4 regions of the Actinoplanes sp. NBRC 101535 genome follow, and region 2 is predicted to be linked to each of the others. Evidence: riboswitches for the same ligand, from Rfam matches in the RefSeq annotation. Region 2 holds a riboswitch; each other region holds the start of a gene.
What was found. A riboswitch is a leader RNA that binds a small molecule or an ion and turns the genes downstream of it on or off. The one in region 2 is predicted to bind cyclic di-AMP.
Positions count from the first base shown of each region.

Region 1 (4,928 bases), on a different contig from region 2:
TACGGCAGCAGTGGCGTCCGGGCCGGTCACAAAGGCCCACCGAGTGCACGCCCTACAGTCCGCCGGGCAGCACCCCCTCCTCGATGTCGGCGAACTCCTGCTCGCTCGCCGCGAGGTAGTCCTCCCAGGACTGCTTGTCCCAGATCTCGACCCGAGTGCTCGCCCCGATCACCACGAGGTCGCGCCCGAGGCTCGCATAATCGCGCAGGTGGGCCGGTATGGTCACCCGCCCCTGCTTGTCGGGCACCTCGTCGTGAGCACTGGCGAAGAACACCCGGCCGTAAGCCCGGGCGGCCTTGTTGGTCACCGGCGCCTCACGTAGCTGACCGGCGATCCGCTGGAACTCCGGCATCGGGAACACGTAAAGACAGCGCTCCTGCCCCTTCGTGATCACGACACCTCCCGCCAGCTCGTCACGGAACTTGGCCGGGAGGATCAGCCGGCCCTTCTCGTCGAGGCGCGGGGTGTGTGTGCCGAGGAACATCCGGCCCCAACCCCCTTGCCGTGGCGTTCCGCTCCTTCGCGGAGGGAGTCGGACCACCTGTCAACTCGGGCCGGCAGGTCCCGTCTCGTTCCTCGGTCCTGCCACTGCGCCCCACTCTACTCCACTTCCCTCCACCTGCAACCCGAAAGCAGCCGCTCGCGAGGCCTTTTCGCGGACGTAATCCCTGTTCACAGGCGGTGGAGCGCAGTGGAGCGCTCTTCCATGATCCACTCCGTCCGGTTTCCGACATGGAGCGCTCACAGTCCCGTATGACCCACTTTCCAACCCGACTTTCCACCCCCCACACCCGCCCGCCGCGCCCCCCGGGAGGAAAGTGGAGGGACGCCACAAACCCCCCACCCCCTCCAGTGGAGCGAAGTGGAGCCCTCTCACCCGCCCCGCCCCTCGACGCCCCGCCCCGCCCCGCCCCGCCCCGCCCCGCCCCGCAAGCCCACACCCCTGCGAGCCCACACGTCACCAAGGGCAACCCCGACCCTCCACCCGACCGAACCCAGCCGTCGCCCACGGCCGACTTGCGGGCGCCGAGGAGGCGTGGCTGACGGCCGGACCCGGTCAGCCGTCGCCCACGGCTAACTTGCGGGCTCAGCGAAGCCATCCGCGACGGCCGGGGCTAGACATGTTTCGTCATCAGGGTCCGCGTGGTGAGTTCAGCCGCCCATCCCGCCCGTATTCACCACACCGCCACGGGCGTGGTGACTTCGGGCGTCCAGCGCGCCCGTAATCACCACACCGCCACGGGCGTGGTGACTTCGGGCGTCCAGCGCGCCCGTAATCACCACACCACCACGGGCGTGGTGATTTCAGGCGTCCAGCGCGCCCGTAATCACCACACCACCACGGGCGTGGTGATTTCAGGCGTCCAGCGCGCCCGTAATCACCACACCACCACGGGCGTGGTGATTTCAGGCGTCCAGCGCGCCCGAAGTCACCACGCGGATGGGCTTCGCACCCTGACCACGAAACGTGTCTAGATCAGCCGTCGGCCATGGCTGGCTTGCGACTTCACAACAACCACCCACGACGGCCAAGCCACCCGAGCCGCCACCCACGGCTCCCCGACCGCCCCACAAGAACCACCGACGACGGCCGAGCCTGCCCAGCCGTCGGCTACAACTAGGGTCTCGGACTCGGTCGCGGCCACGGCGTGAGGCGGGAAGCCGGGACGGTGCGGGACGGCGCGGGACGGCGTACACCGTGAAAGCGGGCCCGGCCGACGCAGGCGGCGGCAGAAGGGCGGAAACGCGCGTGGGGCCGTGACCCCACCAGGTCACGGCCCCACAACGCGTACTTCACCACGGCCGGCACGCCACCACGCCGCCTGACCGGTTACACCTTACTTACTGCACCCGCTGCGCTACTGCGCCGAACGGGCACCGGGGAGCGTCATGCCACCAGTCGGCGTACGACGTAGTTGCTGCTCCAGATCTTGTGCTTGCCGACCCGGGCGCCCGAGTGCGGCGAGTCGTACATGTATCCGTTACCGGCGTAGATGCCGGCGTGGTACCCGTACGACCCGTTACGGAAGACGATCAGGTCGCCGACCTTCTTGTTGCTCTTGGCGACCTTCTTGCCGTAATTCTGCTGGGAGTTCGCCTTGTGCGGCAGGGACTTGCCGGCCGCCTTCTTGTAGACGTACTTGGTGAACCCCGAGCAGTCGAAGCGCTTGGGCCCGGACGAGCCGTACTTGTACAGCGCGCCCTTGTGCTTCTTCGCCTCAGCGAGGATCTTCGCGCCACTCGCCTTGACCGTGATCTTCACCTTGTCGGTGGAGACCTGGTTGTAGCCCGTACCCGTGAAGATCGTCCGCACGTACGCCGTGGTCTTCGGCTTCGCGGAGAGGGTGACCGCACCGCTGCTGCTCGTCTTCGTGGCCAGTGTCTTCCACTTGCCACTGGACAGGGTCTGCAGACGGACGGTGCCCTTGGCGACCTTGCCGGTCTTGGGGTCGATCACCTTGGCGGTGACCTTGACTGCGGATCCCCACTTGATGCTCTTGCTGGCCGCCTTGGCGGTCAGCTTGGGCGTGACCTTCGCGGTGGCCACCGTGGTGGTCGCCGCGACCGGAGTGACCGTGGTCGGTGCGACCTCGGTCGTCGTCGCTGCCGCCGAGGCGGCCGACCCGGCCATGAGCTGGCCGGCGGAGAGGCAGAGGCCCAGGGACAGTGCGGCAGTGCCGGAACCGACGACGGTACGACGACGGGCCTGGCGGTGACGCGCTCTGTATTCGTGCACGGTAGAGATATCCCTCCGGCACGCCTGCGAGGTTAGCTGTCGGGTTCGGGCGGGAAGGTTGCCCGGCCGCACAAGGCGGCTTCACCCCAAGGTCTTCCCCGCTCGCCGCCGGATGTGGCGGTGACGCGGAGGACCGGTATTGGTTCCCCCGTCCCCGCCCCCGAATGCCTTGTTCGTGTCATGCAGTGGTTCCTCTGTCGCACCGACCGACCCGGGGCAGGGCTCGGCGTGAACCGGTTCGGTACGACCGGCGAGCGGTTGCCCCCGGCCACACCTTGGTACCCGAACAACTCCATGATCGTCAGCACCAGTTCCGCCACTCTCCGTGACGTCGAAAGTGGTCACTGTCCATTTTGTTACCGCCACGAGACAAATGCCGCTACCTCAAGTGAGCAGTTCAGTACGATCCGTATAAATCAATGGGTGAACCAGAACACATAAAAACCGAGACCGTCACCCGTTCGAAACACCGAATTGCCCCGACCGGCGGAAATGCCTCCGCCCGTTCAGCCGACCCCCCGACACCCGTTGATCGAGCCGTTCCGGCCACGCGACGTAACAACGGCTTCCGGTACCCTCGCTGGCGTGACGGACGGGAAATTGCCACTCATCGCCAAGGTCGCGACCACCGCGTCGAAGACCGCGGCCGCGCTCTCCAGAGCCGCGGGACGCGGCGACGGCTCGGTGATCGGCGGCTGGATCGGCCTCAAGATCGACCCTGACCTGCTGGCCCACCTCTCGTCCGGCCGGGCCGTGGCGCTGGTCTCCGGGACGAACGGGAAGACCACCACCACCCGCTTCACCGCGGCCGCCATCGGCGTGCTCGGACGGGTGGCCACGAACTCGTACGGCGCCAACATGCCGACCGGCCACACCTCGGCGCTGGCGAAGGAGGGCCACACCCCGTTCGCCGTGCTCGAGGTGGACGAGCACTACATGGCCCAGGTCATCGAGGCCACCCGCCCCCGGGTGGTGGCGTTGCTGAACCTCTCCCGTGACCAGCTCGACCGGGCGAAGGAGGTGGCGATGATGGCGCAGATGTGGAAGACCACCCTGGGCCAGCACCCCGACATCCGGGTGGTCGCCAACTCCGACGACCCGATGGTGGTCTGGTCCGCGAGCAGCAGCCCCCAGGTGACCTGGTTCAGCGCCGGCCAGCGCTGGCAGGACGACTCGTTCGTCTGCCCGGAGAGCGGCCACCCGATCGAGCGCTCCGGCGGCGACTGGTGGTGCACCGGCTGCCCGCTGCGCCGGCCGAAGCCGCAGTGGTCGGTCGAGGACGAGGGCGTCATCGACCCGCGCGGCGACTGGCACCTGGTCAAGCTGCAGCTGCCCGGCCGGGTCAACATCGGCAACGCGGCCACCGCGCTCGCCGTCGCCGCCGAATTCGGGGTCCGCCCGATAGAGGCACTCCCCCGGCTCGCCCGGGTGACCTCCATCGCCGGCCGGTACGCTCAGGTCGAGCGGGACGGCCGCAACATCCGCCTGCTCCTGGCGAAGAACCCGGCCAGCTGGCTGGAGGCCTTCGACATGGCCGAGCAGGCGCCCACACTGCTCTCCATCAACGCCCGCGACCCCGACGGCATGGACACGTCGTGGCTCTACGACGTCGACTTCTCGCCGCTGCGCGACGGCCGTCCGGTGCTGATCACCGGTGACCGTGCTTACGACCTGGCCGTCCGGCTGCAGGTGAACCAGGTGCCGTTCCGGCACGTACAGAGTTTCGACGAGGCGCTGGCGAGTGTTCCGCCCGGCCGCCTCGAAGTGATCGCCAACTACACGGCGTTCCAGGACATCCGAGCGGAGTTGGACCGTGTCAACTGAGTCCCTGCGGATCGTGTGGATCTACCCCGATCTGCTCTCGACCTACGGCGACCGGGGCAACCTGCTGATCCTGGCGCACCGGGCGGCCGCCCGTGGCATCCCGGTGGAGACCTACGAGGTCCGCTCCGATCAGCAGATGCCGACCACGGCCGACGTCTACCTGATCGGTGGCGGCGAGGACGGACCGCAGGCCGCGGCCGCCCAGCGCCTGATCACCGACGGCGGCCTGCACCGGGCCGTCAACCAGGGCGCGGCCGTCCTGGCGATCTGCGCCGGGTACCAGTTGTTCGGGCACTCCTTCTTCGCGAAGGGGCAGAAGTGCGCCGGTCTGGGCCTGCTCGACCTGTACTCGGACCGGGGACCGACC
Region 1 is NZ_BSSY01000003.1:469,302-474,229, reverse strand. Features, by position in the region: gene mraZ (division/cell wall cluster transcriptional repressor MraZ) at 53-484, opposite strand; gene QSK32_RS11145 (hypothetical protein) at 1,147-1,476, shown strand; gene QSK32_RS11140 (C40 family peptidase) at 1,889-2,737, opposite strand; cyclic di-AMP (ydaO/yuaA leader) riboswitch at 2,744-2,867, opposite strand; gene QSK32_RS11135 (MurT ligase domain-containing protein) at 3,338-4,561, shown strand; gene QSK32_RS11130 (type 1 glutamine amidotransferase) at 4,551-4,928, shown strand, end outside.
Region 1: linked by a shared signal. The riboswitch ahead of QSK32_RS11140 (C40 family peptidase) and the one ahead of QSK32_RS31280 (coiled-coil domain-containing protein) in region 2 are both predicted to bind cyclic di-AMP.

Region 2 (4,928 bases):
GAATGTCGACAACTTCCCCGCGTACCTGTGCATCGGGGTCTTCGTCTTCCAGTTCACCCAGTCGATCGTGCAGTCCGGGATCAACGCGATCACCGGCAACCTGGGCATGATCCGGGCGCTGCACTTCCCCCGGGCCAGCCTGCCCCTGTCGGTGGCCCTGGTCGAGATCCGCAACTTCATCGTGGCACTGGGCGTGCTGATGGCCATCGTGCTGCTGACCGGTGAGCCGATCACGTGGCAGTGGCTGCTGGTGGTGCCGCTGCTGCTCCTGCAGTCGGTGTTCAACACCGGCCTGGCCCTGGCCGGCGCGCGCTTCGGCTCGAAGCTTCGCGACGTCAAGCAGCTGATCCCGTTCATCATGCGCTTCTGGATGTACGGCTCGGCCGTGCTCTACCCGGTGACCATGTTCACCGAGAACGACAAGATCGACGGCTGGATGCTCACCCTGATCGAGTCGAACCCGATGCTGATCTTCATCGAGCTGATGCGTCACTCGCTGATGGAGGACGTGCCGCTGGCCGGCACCCCCACCAGCCTCTGGATCGGCGCGACCATCTGGAGCGTCGTCGTCGGGCTCGGCGGTTACGTGTACTTCTGGCGCGGAGAGAAGGGCTACGGCCGTGGCTGACAATCGGATCCCCACCGTCGTCGCTGACGACGCACACGTCATCTACAAGGTCAACAGCTCCGCCGCCGCGGGCAGCGGCAGCCCGCTGGCCAGCTTCAAGCGACTGGTGACCGGCTCCTCCCCCGCCAACGTCCGGGAGGTGCACGCCGTCAAAGGGGTGACCTTCGTGGCGTACCGGGGTGAGGCGATCGGCCTGATCGGCAGCAACGGCTCGGGCAAGTCGACCCTGCTGCGCGCGGTGGCCGGCCTGCTGCCGGTGGCCCGCGGCTCGATCTACGCCTCCGGCCAGCCGTCGCTGCTCGGTGTGAACGCCGCCCTGATGAACGAGCTGCCCGGCGAGCGCAACGTCGAACTGGGTTGCCTGGCCATGGGCATGTCACCCGCCGAGGTGAAGGCCAAGAAGGACGGCATCATCGAGTTCTCCGGCATCAACGAGCGCGGCGACTTCGCCTCGCTGCCGATGCGGACGTACTCCTCCGGCATGGGCGCCCGGCTGCGGTTCTCGATCGCCGCGGCGAAGCAGCACGACGTGCTGCTCATCGACGAGGCGCTGGCCACCGGTGACGCGAAGTTCCGCCGCCGCAGCGAGCAGCGGGTCCGTGAGCTGCGCGCCGAGGCCGGCACGGTCTTCCTGGTCAGCCACAGCGAGCAGTCGATCCGGGACACCTGCGACCGGTGCATCTGGCTCGAGTCCGGCCAGATCCGGGCGGACGGCGCCACCGACGACGTGATGAAAGAGTACGAGGCCTTCATGCGCAAGTAGCGCACGAAGGCCTCGCCGTGGGGCCGGTCGGTCAGTTCACCGAGAGATGCACGTGGTTCGTGTGGTCGCTCGAGGGATCGCCACCGGCCCCGCTGTACGACTTCCAGCCGCTGCTCGGCAGCCAGATCCGCCGGTACCAGATGACGTAGAGCACGTCGAGGGCCTCGGCGTTCTTGATGAAGTAGTTCGCCAGGTTGTTGCCGTAGGTCTTGTCGGCACCGGTGGCGTCGCCGCCGAAGGTGCCCTTCTCCGCGGAGAAGTCACAGGCCCGGCCCTTGGGGTGCTCACCGCTGTTCTGCTCGCGGAAGCACTTGGTGTACCTGGTGAAACCGTCGCTCTTCGCCTGCTTCAGAGCGTGCAGGGTGCGCGGGGTGAGGCAACCACCGGTGGTCGGGTCGTCCTCGGTGCACCCGCTGCCGGATCCGCTGGGCGCCGGATCCGCCGTGGCACTGTCACCGCTGCCGCCGTCGCTGCTCGACGAGGCGTCGGCGCCCTGGTTGGCCTTCTTCAGCGCGGTCTCCGCCTGGACCTTCTTCTTGGCCATGACGTTGACCTGCTTCGCCTGGTCACGCACGGCGGCGTCGATCGCGGTCTTGGCCTTGGCCTGGGTGTCGCGGGTCGTCTTGAGGTCCTCGATCGCCTGGTTCTGCTTCGAGGCCACGGTGGCGAGCGATTCCGCCCGGTCGACGAATCCGCCGGTCGAGCTGGCACCGATCAGGGCGGTCAGCGGTCCGAGCCGGCCGTTCGTGTAGGCCTGCCGGGCGATCTCGTCGAGCACCGCCTGCTTCGGACCGAGTTCGGTGTCCAGGCGCTTGACCTCGGCGGTCAGCTTGACCTGCTGTTCCTTGGACTTCTTCAGGTCGGCCTTGGCCTTGACGTAGCCGCTGGAGGCGTCCTCCAGTTGCTCGATCAGCGACTTGGATCCGCCCTCGCCGTCGTCGCCGGAGTCGCCCGGGGCCGCAGAGGCCGGGGACGCGGCGAACACCAGCCCGCACACGGCGACCAGTAACGCCGTGATCGGGGCGAATCGCCGCGCAGTCGGTTGCTGCACAGGTAATTCCTTCCGTCGGCCGCCGACCGGGTTAGCTGACGGGTTCGGGACGAAGGAAATCCCTACCGCTGGCGCGGATTCACCCCGAGGAAAATGGTTCCCCGGTTCGCCGGGGGGTGGCGATTAGGCGGCGGCTCCCATACGGGAACCGCGTCCGACCATACCCACTCGGGCCAAGGATCGACAGATCTCGTACGCACCGCAATGGGGTGACGACATGAGGTGATTCGATTACCGAAAGTCATTGTGAGGTAACGCATTTCGCCGTTCTCAGAGCCTGATCCACGGCGATATCTCAGGTAAACTCGGCGCCGGTCCTGCCAGGACGGCACCGCCCCCGAGTTGCCGGCAGGCCGCCGCCCAATCGCCTCCCAGGCGAGCCGGGGACCCAGGTCACTGGGGTGAATCCGCCTGACAACGGCGGTAGGGATCGCTTCCGTCCCGAACCCGTCAGCTAACCCGGTCGGCGGTGACAAGGAAGGAATGTTGATGACCGCACGTCCCCGCCGGTGGCTGACACTCGCCCTGGCGCCGCTGATGGCGACCGCGATGTTCGTGGGCCCCGTGGCCCCGGCTTCCGCGGCACCCGGCGGCAGCACCACGGCCGAAGAGGAGGACGAGGACGCCAACCTGTCGACCGTGCTGGAGTCGACGAACCGGCGTTACGTCTCCGCCAAGGCAGCCGTGGCCAAGTCCGTCAAGAACCAGAAGGAACTCGCCTCCGGCATCAAAGCCGCCGAGGCACGCCGGGACGTCCTCATTCCCGAGGTCAACTCGATCGCGAAACAGCAGTACATGACCGGCGACGTGAGCGCCCTGGGCTTCCTGCTCAGCGCGGACACGTCGAACGATTTCCTGAGCAAGGCGGTCTCCCTGGAGGAGATCAACCGGCTGCACGACAGCAAGCTGAGTGAGCTCAACGACGCCCTCGAAGAGATCACCGCGAAGAAGACCGCGCTGGACGCCGAGCTCAAGAACGAGCAGGAACAGCTCGCCGTTCAGAAGAAGCAGAAGGAAGCGGCCGAGAAGCAGCTGACGCTCCTCGGCGGTGGCACCGGGATCAACAGCACCATCACCGACGGCTTCGTCGCCGCGAAATCGGCGACGGCCAAGGCGGCACCCCGCAACGCCCAGGGCGGCTTCTCCGCGGAGAGCTGCAACCAGGACGACCCGACCACGAGCGGCTGCATCACGAAACGCACGCTCAACATGTACAAGGAGACCAAGAAGGCCGGCTTCGACCTGTTCGTCGGATGTCACCGCACCGGTGGCCCGTTCGAGCACCCGAAGGGCCGGGCCTGCGACTGGTCGCTGCAGAAGAGCGGATTCTCGTCGGCGCACAACGACAAGATGATGAAGTACGGCAACGACCTGACGGCCTTCCTGGTCCGCAACGCCGACGCACTCGGCATCTACTACGTGATCTGGTACAAGCAGATCTGGTTCCCGGCCAGCGGCTGGAAGCAGTACCACGGGGTCAGCGACCACACCGACCACGTGCACGTCTCGATGCTCTGACAGACCCACCGAAAAGCCCCCGTCCCTCGCTGCCGGCGAGGAACGGGGGCTTTCTCGTGGTACGGGGTCAGTGCACCGCGCGGCGCACCGGGGCCCGTCCGGCCGGCTGAACCGGCGCGGGGCCGACCGGCAGGGCCGGCGGGATCGCCATCGTCACCGGGCGGACCTGGGTGACCTCGATCTCCTTGCCGTGGTGGTGCAGCGTCAGCCGAGCCGAGCCGCCGCCGTTGCGCAGGGAGTAGGTGACCTCCTCCGCGGTGACGTTCACCCGCAGCCGCAGACCGTGCCAGAGCAGCGAGAACTCCAGGTTGTTGATCCGGCTGGGCAGGCGCGGCGCGAACGACAGCTGACCGTTGAAGTCACGCATGCCGCCGAGACCGGCGACCAGCGCGATCCACGACCCGGCCAGCGACGCCACGTGCACGCCGTCCCGGGCGTTCTGGTGCAGGTCGTGCAGGTCCATCAGGGCGGCCTCGCCCAGATAGTCGTGCGCCAGCTCCAGGTGCCCGGTCTCGGCCGCCAGCACCGCCTGCACGCAGGCCGACAGCGACGAGTCCCGGACGGTCCGCGCGTCGTAGTAGGCGAAGTTGCGCGCCTTCTCCTCCGGCGTGAACGCGTCACCGCGGATGTACATCGCCATGACCAGGTCGGCCTGCTTGATCACCTGCTTGCGGTACAGGTCGAAGTACGGGAAGTTCAGCAGCAGCGGGTACGCCTCCGGCGGGGTGCCGTCGAAGTCCCACTCCGAGAGCCGGGTGAAGCCCTCGCACTGCTGGTGGACGCCGAGTTCCTTGTCGTACGGGATGTGCACGGCCGCCGCCGCGTCCCGCCACGACGCCGTCTCCTCGTCGTCCACACCCAGCTTGCGCGCCAGGTCCGGGTGCCGCTTGCAGGCCTCGACCGCGGTCATCAGGTTCTGCTGCGCCATCAGGTTGGTGTAGATGTTGTCGTTCACCACGGCCGTGTAC
Region 2 is NZ_BSSY01000013.1:211,292-216,219, reverse strand. Features, by position in the region: gene QSK32_RS31290 (ABC transporter permease) at 1-628, shown strand, start outside; gene QSK32_RS31285 (ABC transporter ATP-binding protein) at 621-1,391, shown strand; gene QSK32_RS31280 (coiled-coil domain-containing protein) at 1,423-2,442, opposite strand; cyclic di-AMP (ydaO/yuaA leader) riboswitch at 2,447-2,582, opposite strand; cyclic di-AMP (ydaO/yuaA leader) riboswitch at 2,790-2,926, shown strand; gene QSK32_RS31275 (coiled-coil domain-containing protein) at 2,932-3,960, shown strand; gene QSK32_RS31270 (glycoside hydrolase family 65 protein) at 4,028-4,928, opposite strand, start outside.

Region 3 (4,928 bases), on a different contig from region 2:
CGCGCGGGCCCAGGTCGTCCGCCGGCAGCCTGACGGCACCTGGTTGCGAGTCCTCGACCAGCCCGAGTTCGTCGACCCCACCCCGTGACCGCGTGGCCGTGAAACACGCCGCTGCCGTGCTCGCTGTGACGCGTGCTGTCGTTTCGGTTGTGACGCGTGCTGCCGTGCCCGTTGTAAGGGGTGCTGTCGTGCCCGCTATGAGGCGCGTCGCTGTGCTCGCTGTGGCCTTCGGGGCCGCGGCGAGCATGGGTCCGGCCGTCCCGCGAGTTCGGGGACGGCCGGATCGCCACGGTCACAGCGTGATGCGCTGGCCGGGGTAAAGCAGGTGAGGGCTACGCAGAAGCTCATCATTCAGGCGATAAAGATGACGCCAGCCGCCCGTGATGTCGTGCTGAGCCGCGATGGAGGTCAGTGTGTCACCGTGGCGCACGACGTGGACGCTTATTCCTACGCCACCCTTCCGCACCGTTCCGCCGGTTCGGCCAGTTCCGCCAGTGCTGAGCCGTTCTCCGGCGGGTCGTCCGGCAACCGGCCGTCCTCCGGCGGGTCGTCCGGCAATCGGCCGTCCCGCGACTGGTCGTCCGGGGATGGGCCGTAGGAACGGCTTGGCCGCACTGGCCATCGCGACCTGGTTCATCCGGACGGCTCGGGTCCGGCCGGCGTCGTCAGCCCGCAGGTCCCGCACCACAGCCGCCATCATCGTCGCGGTCAGCCCTGTTCCGGTCGAACTCGTGCTGCCCTGTGTGGTGCCGGTCGATCCCGATGTCGCTGATTCGGCGCGCACCGGCACCGGGCTCGGGAGGTCCACGCCCGGCGTGATCGGCCCGGGCACGAACGGTCCCGGAGCCATCGCCCCGGAGGCGGTCGGACTCGGTGTGGTCCATCCCGAGGCGGCGACGTCAGGAATCGCCAACACGGGAGGGGCCCCCGCAGGAGGGGCGCCCGCGGGAGGCGTCGGACCAGCCAGGTTCCGCGGCAGCAGCGTGCCGCCACCACGCACCAGGCTGATCGCGCTCACGCTTGCCGCACCGGAGAAGGCGGTTACCGCTTTGAGCGAGGCCTTCCGCTCGGCCGCAGCCCGTTCGATCTGCCGCCGGATCGCGTCCGCCCGCGTCGCGGCCAGCCGCATTTCACGGCCTTGGCGCGTTTCCAGGACCACTCGCACCGCACTACGAATCCTCCCCCGCCCCTTCGTCTCCCGCTCAGCCGTCTCCCGCTCAGCCGTCTCCCGCTCAGCCGTCTCCCGCTCAGCCGTCCCCTGCTCCGCTGCCCCAAGTCCGGCTGTCGTTCGCTCTGCCGTGCCCGGTCCTGCTGGCCGCTGTCGTTGTCCAGTCGGATCGAGGCGCTTTCCGTCGCCCGCCGCGCTACCGGTCTGAGCTTGAGCGGTGGCGGCCCCGGTGGGGCGTTTTTGACCCGTCAGCCGAAGAATCCGCAGCCGGGTGACTCTCTCCCATGCCGCGGCCTCATGCATGATCCGATTCTGTTCAGAGGCCACTTCGCGCGACGCGCCGTCTGACGGAGTTACCTCGCTCCCGTCGCGGACCTGCGTCCCGGGTCGCGCCAAACGTCGCTCGTCCGAGCTGCCGCGCGATGAGCCCCCGCCCCCGCGCACCTCAACGGTCTTGGCCGGCGCCTTCTGAGCGGCGCTGCCGACGCCGCCGGTGTTCTTGCCCGCACGCACACCGGCGGATGGGGCCGTCGCCTTCTGGGCGGCGCTGCCGGCGCTGCCGGGGTCTCTGCCTGTGCGCACTTCGGCTGTCTGAGATGCCGTCTTCCGGCTCGTGTCGTCAGAGCCGGCCGTGCTCTTCCCTGTCCGCACATCCGTGTTCTGACCCGCACGTACATCCGTGTTCTGACCCGCACGTACATCAGCGGTCTGGACTGTCGCTTCCTGAGCGGCCGTCTTACGGGTTGCGTCCGCCTGGGCGGCTGCCTCGCGGGCGGCTGCCTCGCGGGCTGCGGCGTCTCGGGCTGCGGCGTCTCGGGCGGCGAACTCGCGGGCTTCGGCCTCTCGCAGGGCCCTCTCGCGGATCGCCCTCTCGCGGATCTCGGTTGCTCGCAGCGCTGCGCGTCGGCGGGCCTCCGCCTGGCGTTGTGCCAAGGCCTGGCGGGCGGCTGTTCTGCGCTGGGCGGCTTGCCTGCGGGCTTCCGCTCTGGCCTGCGCTCGGGCTTCCGCGCGGGCCGTTGCGGCTGCTCTGCGTTCGGCTGCCGCCTTGCGGGCCGCGGCGGACGAGACACCCCGGCGGCCGTGTTTGCCGCATGTCGGCCACGCGCCGATGCCTTGGCCGCGGAGCACCCGCTCCGCCACGTGGATCTGTTCGCTCTTGCTGGCCCGGTTCGCGGTCCCGGCGAACTTCGACCCGCCGTAGGCGCGCCACGTGCCACGCGTGAACTGCAGGCCCCCGTAGTAGCCGTTGCCGGTGTTGATCCGCCAGTTGCCGCCTGATTCGCAGCGGGCTACCGCATCCCAGTTGACCTCGGCCCCGAAAGCCGCCGACTCGGTGCCCAGCAGCGAGAACGCGACCATCGTGCCGGTGAGTCCGACAACGGCCTGCTTACGTATGTGATGCATCTGAGCTTCCTCCACGCCTGCGAGGTCAGCTGTCGGGTTCGGGCAGAGGTGCCCGGTCGCGTCGTGTGCGGCTTCACCCCGAGGCGCGTGTCAGCGCCGAGGAACGTGTGGGTCCCCCGCTCCCTGCCTGGGTTCGTGTCCGTGGCCGGCGGCAAGGATTCGGCGTTCCGGCCACGGTGCCCGCGTGCGGGCCGCCGGATGGTGTTGTCACCGGCATGCGGAGCCGGTGTCGTGCTGCCACCGTGCATGCAGAGCCGGTGTCGTGCCGCCACCGGCGCACAAACGCCGGCCGCGATGCTGCCACCGGCATGCAAGGCCGGCGCGGTGCTGCTCACCGGCGTGTGAAGCACGGTGATGGTGCACCAACCCGGAGGCTGGCAGGTGGCGCCTTCTCGTAAATTAGACGCTTTGGTCGGCCTTTGCGGGATAACCACCAACTACCTGCCAGTAGCCGACCCTCCACCCAGGGTGCACAATCGGCAGCCATGAGCCGCGACTTCGATGTGATCGTCTACGGTGCTTCCGGTTTCGTCGGTGCGCTGGTGGCGCAACACCTGGCCGAGAATGCTCCACCAGAAACACAAATTGCACTGGCTGGCCGTTCACCGGAGAAACTGGAGTCGGTACGCGCACGGCTGGGCGTCGACTGGCCCGTGATCGTTGCGGACGCCGGTGATCGGGACGCGTTGACCACCATGGCCGCCCGCACACGGGTGGTGGTCACGACCGTCGGCCCCTATGCGCGGCACGGTCTTCCGCTGGTCAACGCGTGTGCCGAGGCCGGCACCGACTATCTGGATCTGAGCGGTGAGGTGCTGTTCGTCCGGGACAGCATCGCCGCGAATCATGAGACGGCGCGGCGGACCGGTGCCCGGATCGTGCACTCGTGCGGTTTCGACTCGATCCCGTCCGACATCGGCGTTCACGTGCTCCACAAGCATGTCCGGAGCGAACTCACCGACACCACGCTCGTGGTCACGAGTCTGTCCGGGGGTATCAGCGGCGGGACGATCGACTCGATGCGCGGTCAGGTGGACGCGGTACGCAGTGATCCCGCGCTGCGACGGGCCGCCGCCAGCCCGTACTCCTTGACTCCTGATCGCGACGCCGAGCCGGACCTGGGCCGCCAGCCGGACATGGTCTCGGTGCCCGCCTCCGATGTGGATCCGAGTCTGCGCGGGCAGTTGGCGCCGTTCGTGATGGCCTCCTACAACACCCGGGTGGTGCGGCGCAGCAACGCTCTGCGCGGTCACGCCTACGGTCGCCGGTTCCGCTACCGGGAGGCGGTGAGTGTCGGTGCCTCCCCGCTGTCGCCGGTGTTCGCTTTCGGACTCAAGATGGGCCTGACCGGTCTCTTCCTCGGTCTGGCCGTGCCGCCGACGCGTTTTCTGCTGGACCGGATCCTGCCGAGACCCGGGACCGGCCCGGATGAGAAGACCCGGCGTAACGGGCATTTCACGGTGGACATCTTCACCACGACGGTGGAGGGTGAGCGCTATCGTGCCCGGTTCCGGGCGAAAGGCGATCCGGGGTACGCGGCGACCGCCGTCATGCTCGGCGAGTCCGCTCTCGCGCTCGTCCTCGACCGGGACAGGCTTCCCGAGTCCGAGGGTGGGGTGCTGACTCCCGCCACGGCTCTCGGCGATGCCCTGGTCGACCGGCTACGGGCGGCCGGCGTCGAGATCACGGTCCACCCCGCCGGCCGGTGAAGTGCCGATGACCTCGAAGACGTGCCAGTGCTTGGGCCCACTGAACGCGGGCCCCGGCGCGTCCTCCTCCCGCCAGTGCACGATCTCCAGCCCGTGAAGGCGTTCCCGCAGCTCACCCTCTTCGAGGAAGGTCAGCTGCGGGTTGCCCGCCCACGAGTCCCGGTCGCCGAAGAGGTCCGCGGCGAGCCACCCGCCGGGCCGGAGTGCCGCCCGTGCCGCCGCCCACACCCGGTCGAAGGAGGCGGGTGGCTGGTGTGGCAGCGCGTACCCCGCATAGATCAGATCGGCGTCGGGCAGCTCGCGGATCTCCGTGAAGTCCTGGACGCGGATTTCCAGCGCCGGGTGCCGCCCGCCGATGGTCCGGGTGACGCGCTGTGGGGTGCCGGGTTCGCCGTCGAGGGCGATCACCCGCCAGCCGGCGTCGAGCAGCGCCCGGGTCTCCCGTCCGGCGCCGCATCCGAGGTCGACGGCGGTCCGGGCGCGTCCCGGGCCGGCCAGGTCGATCACGCGACGGCACAGCTCGCGGACCGGTCGTGCCGCCTGCCGTGCGTTGTAGGCGGCCCAGTGTGAGGACGACATGGAGTAATCCTGCACGACGCATGCAAGATCTCACAAAAGAGTCCTAATTCGACTTCTCCGCAGGTCAA
Region 3 is NZ_BSSY01000034.1:26,922-31,849, reverse strand. Features, by position in the region: gene QSK32_RS44575 (YybH family protein) at 1-88, shown strand, start outside; gene QSK32_RS45655 (transglycosylase family protein) at 293-2,572, opposite strand; cyclic di-AMP (ydaO/yuaA leader) riboswitch at 2,573-2,747, opposite strand; gene QSK32_RS44560 (saccharopine dehydrogenase family protein) at 3,058-4,281, shown strand; gene QSK32_RS44555 (class I SAM-dependent methyltransferase) at 4,234-4,860, opposite strand.
Region 3: linked by a shared signal. The riboswitch ahead of QSK32_RS45655 (transglycosylase family protein) and the one ahead of QSK32_RS31280 (coiled-coil domain-containing protein) in region 2 are both predicted to bind cyclic di-AMP.

Region 4 (4,928 bases), on a different contig from region 2:
CGCACGAGAGGTCGAACTCTCCAAGGCCATCGAGGCGGGACTCTTCGCCGAGCACCTGCTCGAGAGCGGCGAGACGCGGCGCGGCGTGAGCCGGGAAGAGCTGGAACGGCTCGTGACCGAGGGCCAGCGCGCGAAAGACCTGTTCATCCGAGCCAACCTCCGCCTGGTCGTGTCGATCGCCCGGCGTTACGTGCGGTCCGGCATGCCGATGCTCGACCTCATCCAGGAGGGCAACACCGGCCTGGTGCGGGCCGTCGAGAAGTTCGACTACGAGCGTGGTTACAAGTTCTCGACGTACGCCACCTGGTGGGTCCGCCAGGCGATCTCCCGGGCCATCGCCCAGCAGGAGCGGACCGTCCGCCTCCCCGTGCACCTGGTCGAAGACGTCAACCGGATGCGTAACGTCACCCGTCAGCTCGTCCGTGAGCTCGGCGGCGACCCGGAGCCCGAGCAGATCGCCGCGGCCCTGGGCGTGACCGTCGAGCGCGTCAACGAGCTCACCCGCTGGGCTCAGGACACCGTCTCGCTGGACACCCCGGTCGGCGACGACGGCGACACCAACCTCGGCGACCTGGTCGCCGACAGCGATGCCCCGTCGCCCGAGGAGATCGTGCTGAGCGCCCTGGAGCGCCAGCGCATCGAGGGCCTTCTCAACCACCTGGACGACCGCTCCGCCGGCATCATGCGGGCCCGCTACGGGCTCGAGGACGGCCGGGAGCACTCGCTGACCGAGGTCGCCTCGCGCTTCTCGCTGAGCCGCGAGCGGATCCGTCAGCTGGAGATCCAGGCGCTCGGCCGGCTGCGTGAGCTGGCCCGGGCCGAGGGCCTGCAGGCCGCCTGAGACCGGCCGGCCGGCTCCCCGTGAGCCGGCTCGGCCGCGCGGCGGCGGAGTGAGCCGGCCGGACTGAGAGCGGCAGACCACCTGACGACACCGCCACCACGACGAAGAAGGCCGGTACCCCGCGAGGGGTACCGGCCTTCTGTCGTACGCGGGTGTTACTTGACCCGGCCGTAGCCGTTCGGGGTCATGATGTTGATCGTGCGGTGCAGCACGTCCCGGCCCGCCGACGGCGCGTCGATGATCATGCCGCCGCCGACGTAGATCGCGACGTGCGCGTTGGACCGGTAGAAGACCAGGTCACCGGGCTTCAGATCGGCCTTGCTGATCCGGGCGGTGGCGCTGTATTGCGCGGCCGCGTTGTGCGGCAGCGACTTGCCGGCCTTGGCCCACGCGGCCGAGGTGAGACCGGAGCAGTCGTACGAGTCCGGACCGGCGTCACCGAAGCCGTACGGCTTGCCGATCTGGTTGAACGCGAAGGTGACCGCGGTGCCGGCCGAACCCGCGATGGTCGGGATCGTGCCGGTGTAGCCGCCGCTGCCGCCCTCGGTGGGGGAGCCGTAGACCGTCTCGCGCATGTCGTAGAGGTCCTCGAGGTCGCCCTCGATCTTCTCCTTGCGGTCGGCCAGTTCCTTGACCTGAGCGGCCTGCTTGGTCTCGGTGGCCTTGAGGGCCGTCTGCTTCTCGGCGTACGTCTGCGTGGTCTGGGTGAACGCGTTGATGTCCGCCTGGTTCGCCTGGGAGATCTGCTCGAGATAGGCCATCTTCTCGAGCATGTCGTCCTTGCCGCCGCCGAGCAGCACGTTGACCGCGCCGACCCGGCCCTGGATGTAGGACGTGGAGGCGATCGTCTGAACCTTGGCGGTCGCCGAGGCCAGCGCGACCTCCGTGGGCTTCAGCGACTCCTTGAGCTTCTTCGCCTCCGCCTTGGTGTCCTTGAGGTCGATCCGCATCGCGTTGTACGACTCGGTGACGTCCTCGAGCTTCTCCTCGGCCGTCTTGATCTTCTTCTTGAGCTCAGACGCGGAGGGAGCCGCCTGTGCGGCCGTGGCGCCGGACGCGGCGACGGCGAACGCGGTCAACGCGACCACGAGCGCCCGGAGCCCGGTTCGGGGGTGTGGCACTGGTAAGGGGCCTTTCTTCCGCTTGGCCGCCTACCGGGTTAGCTGACGGATTCGGGCTGGAAGAAGTAGCCCTACCGCTTGCGCGGATTCACCCCACGTAGTGGTTCCCCGGCTCGCTTTTCACGGCAAACGGCGCCCACGGGGAGGGCGCCGGGAGCCGCACGTGATTCGGCGGCGCTGGCCGGTGCCACCGAGGGTTTGTGGCTGCGGACCGGACCAACCGCATTAACTTATCGAGGCGGGAAAAGAAATCAAGGCCCGGGGGCCGGGTTTCTACCATTAGCCGGACTTGTGTGGTTAATCCTGATAACGCGCAGTCATTTGATCACCGCTAAGCGTTAAAGCCGCCCGCCGGTAACACTATTCGCTCAGTGCCGGTTCCAGCGAGTGAACGATCCAGCTCTTGGTGACCCGGCGCTCGGCCCAGAACGAGAAGAACGGAATCGTGCCGGCCAGCATCACCAGGATCATGCGGGGGAAGGCCCACTTCGCCCGGCGCGCCAGATCGAAGGTCAGCACCAGGTAGACCATGTAGAGGAAGCCGTGGAACGGGCCGACCGTCTCGACGACGACCGGGTTGCCGCCGATGTACTTCAGCGGCATGCCGATCACCACGAGAAGAATCAGGACGACGCCGACGATCCAGGCAATGGTCCGGTAACGGGTGAGGGCTCCCTGCACGGCGAACGGCTCCTTCTCGATATCTGCCGGTGAAACGGCTATTGGGGGATGCGACCGGGATAGTCGGCCGGGCGGGCGCCGGGGTGGGCCGCCAACCAGGCGAGATAGTCGTTGTACGCGGTCAGCTCGGGATCGTCGGCCGCGGGAGTGGCCGTCCGGGCGGCGACCCGGACCGGGCGTCCCAGCGTGACCGGCGCGCCGGGCGTGCGGTCGGCGGTGGCCGGCGTGGGCGTCTCCGCCACCGGCTCCTCGACCACGCCGCTGACCTTGTGGCGGGCGAGCTGCACCTCACGCCACCAGATGAAGATCACGAATCCGCCGAAGGCCGGCCACTGGAGCATGTAGCCCCAGGAGACCGCATTGCCCGAGGAGGCGCGGCTGAACTGCCACCAGCCGAGAAGCAGGCAGCCCACCGTCAGGATCACCGCGAGCAGGTGACGGGCCAGCCAGGCCGGGGTCCACAGCCCTTTCATGCACCCGAGCGTACCGGCGTGTCCCCGGTGTCCGTCCGCTCGGTCCGGCCCGGAGACGATCACCATGGTGCTGATGTGATTCACGTCACGATGACTGCCGGAATCCCGGTGGCCTACCGACAGTTGTGAACAGATGCCGGTGTGCCCAGTGTCCCCGGGCCTCACCCTTCGCCTGCACGGAATACCAGTTCGGCTGGAGCCGTGTTGAGCCTTTCGCCGCGAGGCGACCTGCACACCGGCATCTACCTTCGGCGCCGCCCCGGATCATCCGGGGCGGCGCTGCCGGTCTACCGCCCGGCACCGCGGCCCGGTTCCGTCTGGCCACCCACCCACCCGCCCGGCGCGGCCTCCTGGCCGGTCTGGTCACCCGCCCGGCGCGGCCTCCTGGTCGGTCTGGTCACCCGCCCGGATGTGTCCGGGTTTCACGCCCGGTTTCGTCCGGCTTCGTGTCGGGTTTCCGGCAAGCTTCCATCGGTGAGACGGGGTTAAACGGACAAGACCGCCCGTTCGGGGCACGTCGCCGACATCTTTCCGGATCGACGTGGCAGTATCCGTCGGGTGTCTGCCCCGCAACGTCGCGTCCCGGCCGCCCAGCGCGGCGCCCGGCCGGCCCGGCGCGCCCGCCTCGCCGCGGCATCCTCCTTCCTCGGTCCGGCCCGTCGATTCGCCGCTCTGCCACGCCGGAGCAAGTCCTCCCGCCCAGCCCCGTCCACGGCGGGTGGGCCGCACCCGGTCGAGCTGGCCGGCCTGCTGAACGAGTTGACGGTCCGGCTGCTCGGCGCGGACACCCTCACGCACGCTCTGGACCGGCTGGCCGCCTTCGGCGCGAGCGCCCTGCCCGGCGTGGTCCGCTGCTCGGTGGTGCTGATCGGCGAGGGTGGCCCGCTCACCCAGACCGGCGCCGGCCGGGCGGGGGAGAGCTTCGATCTTCTGCAGTACGCCGGAAGCGCAGGTCCCGGGCTCGAGGCGGCCCGGACCCGCTCCCTGGTGATCAGCACCGACCTGGCCGCCGACGAGCGGTGGCCGGAGCTCACCGGCGCGGCCCGCTCCGAGGGCGTTCGGGCGGCCGCGGTGATCCCGCTGGACGTGCGGCGGACCGCGGTCGGGGCGTTCAGCGTCTACCTGGACCGGGACGGCGACGTCGGACCGGACCTGCTGGTGACCGCGATGGCAGTGGCCGGACAGGCCGAGCTGCTCCTCGGCGAGTTGCGCCGCCGGGAGGCCCTGACCGAGGGCGCCGAGGTGGACCGCGCCGTCGGCGTGATCATCGCCCAGCGGGGGTGCAGCGTGCAGGAGGCCTACGCCGTCCTGCAGGAGAGCTCCCAGCGACTCGGACTGGACCGGCGCATCGTCGCCGAGCGCCTGGTGGCCGCCGCCGCCCGCAAAGCCACCGACTGACCCCCTCGACCCGCTCCCGGGGCGGTGTGGAGACGTGCCGGTGATTCTCCGCGTGAACCTGTCGAGGGGTGTGGTGAGTCCGGGCCCGGTGCGTGCCTGAACCCACCACGGTGGTGCCGGGTCAGGCCGGCTTCTCGACGTGCTCGACGACCTCGAACTCCAGCAGGGAGGCACCGGTGGCCACCGGGCTGCGGTCACTGCCGGCGTGGGCGGCCTTGGCCCGGCCGTTCGACCACTCCTGGAAGGCCTCCTCGGTCTCCCAGCGGGTGTAGACGAAGTAGCGGGTCTCGCCGGCCACCGGGCGCAGCAGCTCGAACCCGAGGAAGCCGGGGGAGCCCTCCACGGCCCGCCGGCGGGCGGCGAACCGCTCCTCGAGCTGGGGGCCGGCGCCCTCCGGGACCTCAATCGCGTTGA
Region 4 is NZ_BSSY01000002.1:780,949-785,876, forward strand. Features, by position in the region: gene QSK32_RS08610 (sigma-70 family RNA polymerase sigma factor) at 1-841, shown strand, start outside; gene QSK32_RS08615 (C40 family peptidase) at 997-1,962, opposite strand; cyclic di-AMP (ydaO/yuaA leader) riboswitch at 1,975-2,107, opposite strand; gene QSK32_RS08620 (DUF3817 domain-containing protein) at 2,323-2,643, opposite strand; gene QSK32_RS08625 (hypothetical protein) at 2,682-3,116, opposite strand; gene QSK32_RS08630 (GAF and ANTAR domain-containing protein) at 3,675-4,514, shown strand; gene QSK32_RS08635 (antibiotic biosynthesis monooxygenase family protein) at 4,636-4,928, opposite strand, start outside.
Region 4: linked by a shared signal. The riboswitch ahead of QSK32_RS08615 (C40 family peptidase) and the one ahead of QSK32_RS31280 (coiled-coil domain-containing protein) in region 2 are both predicted to bind cyclic di-AMP.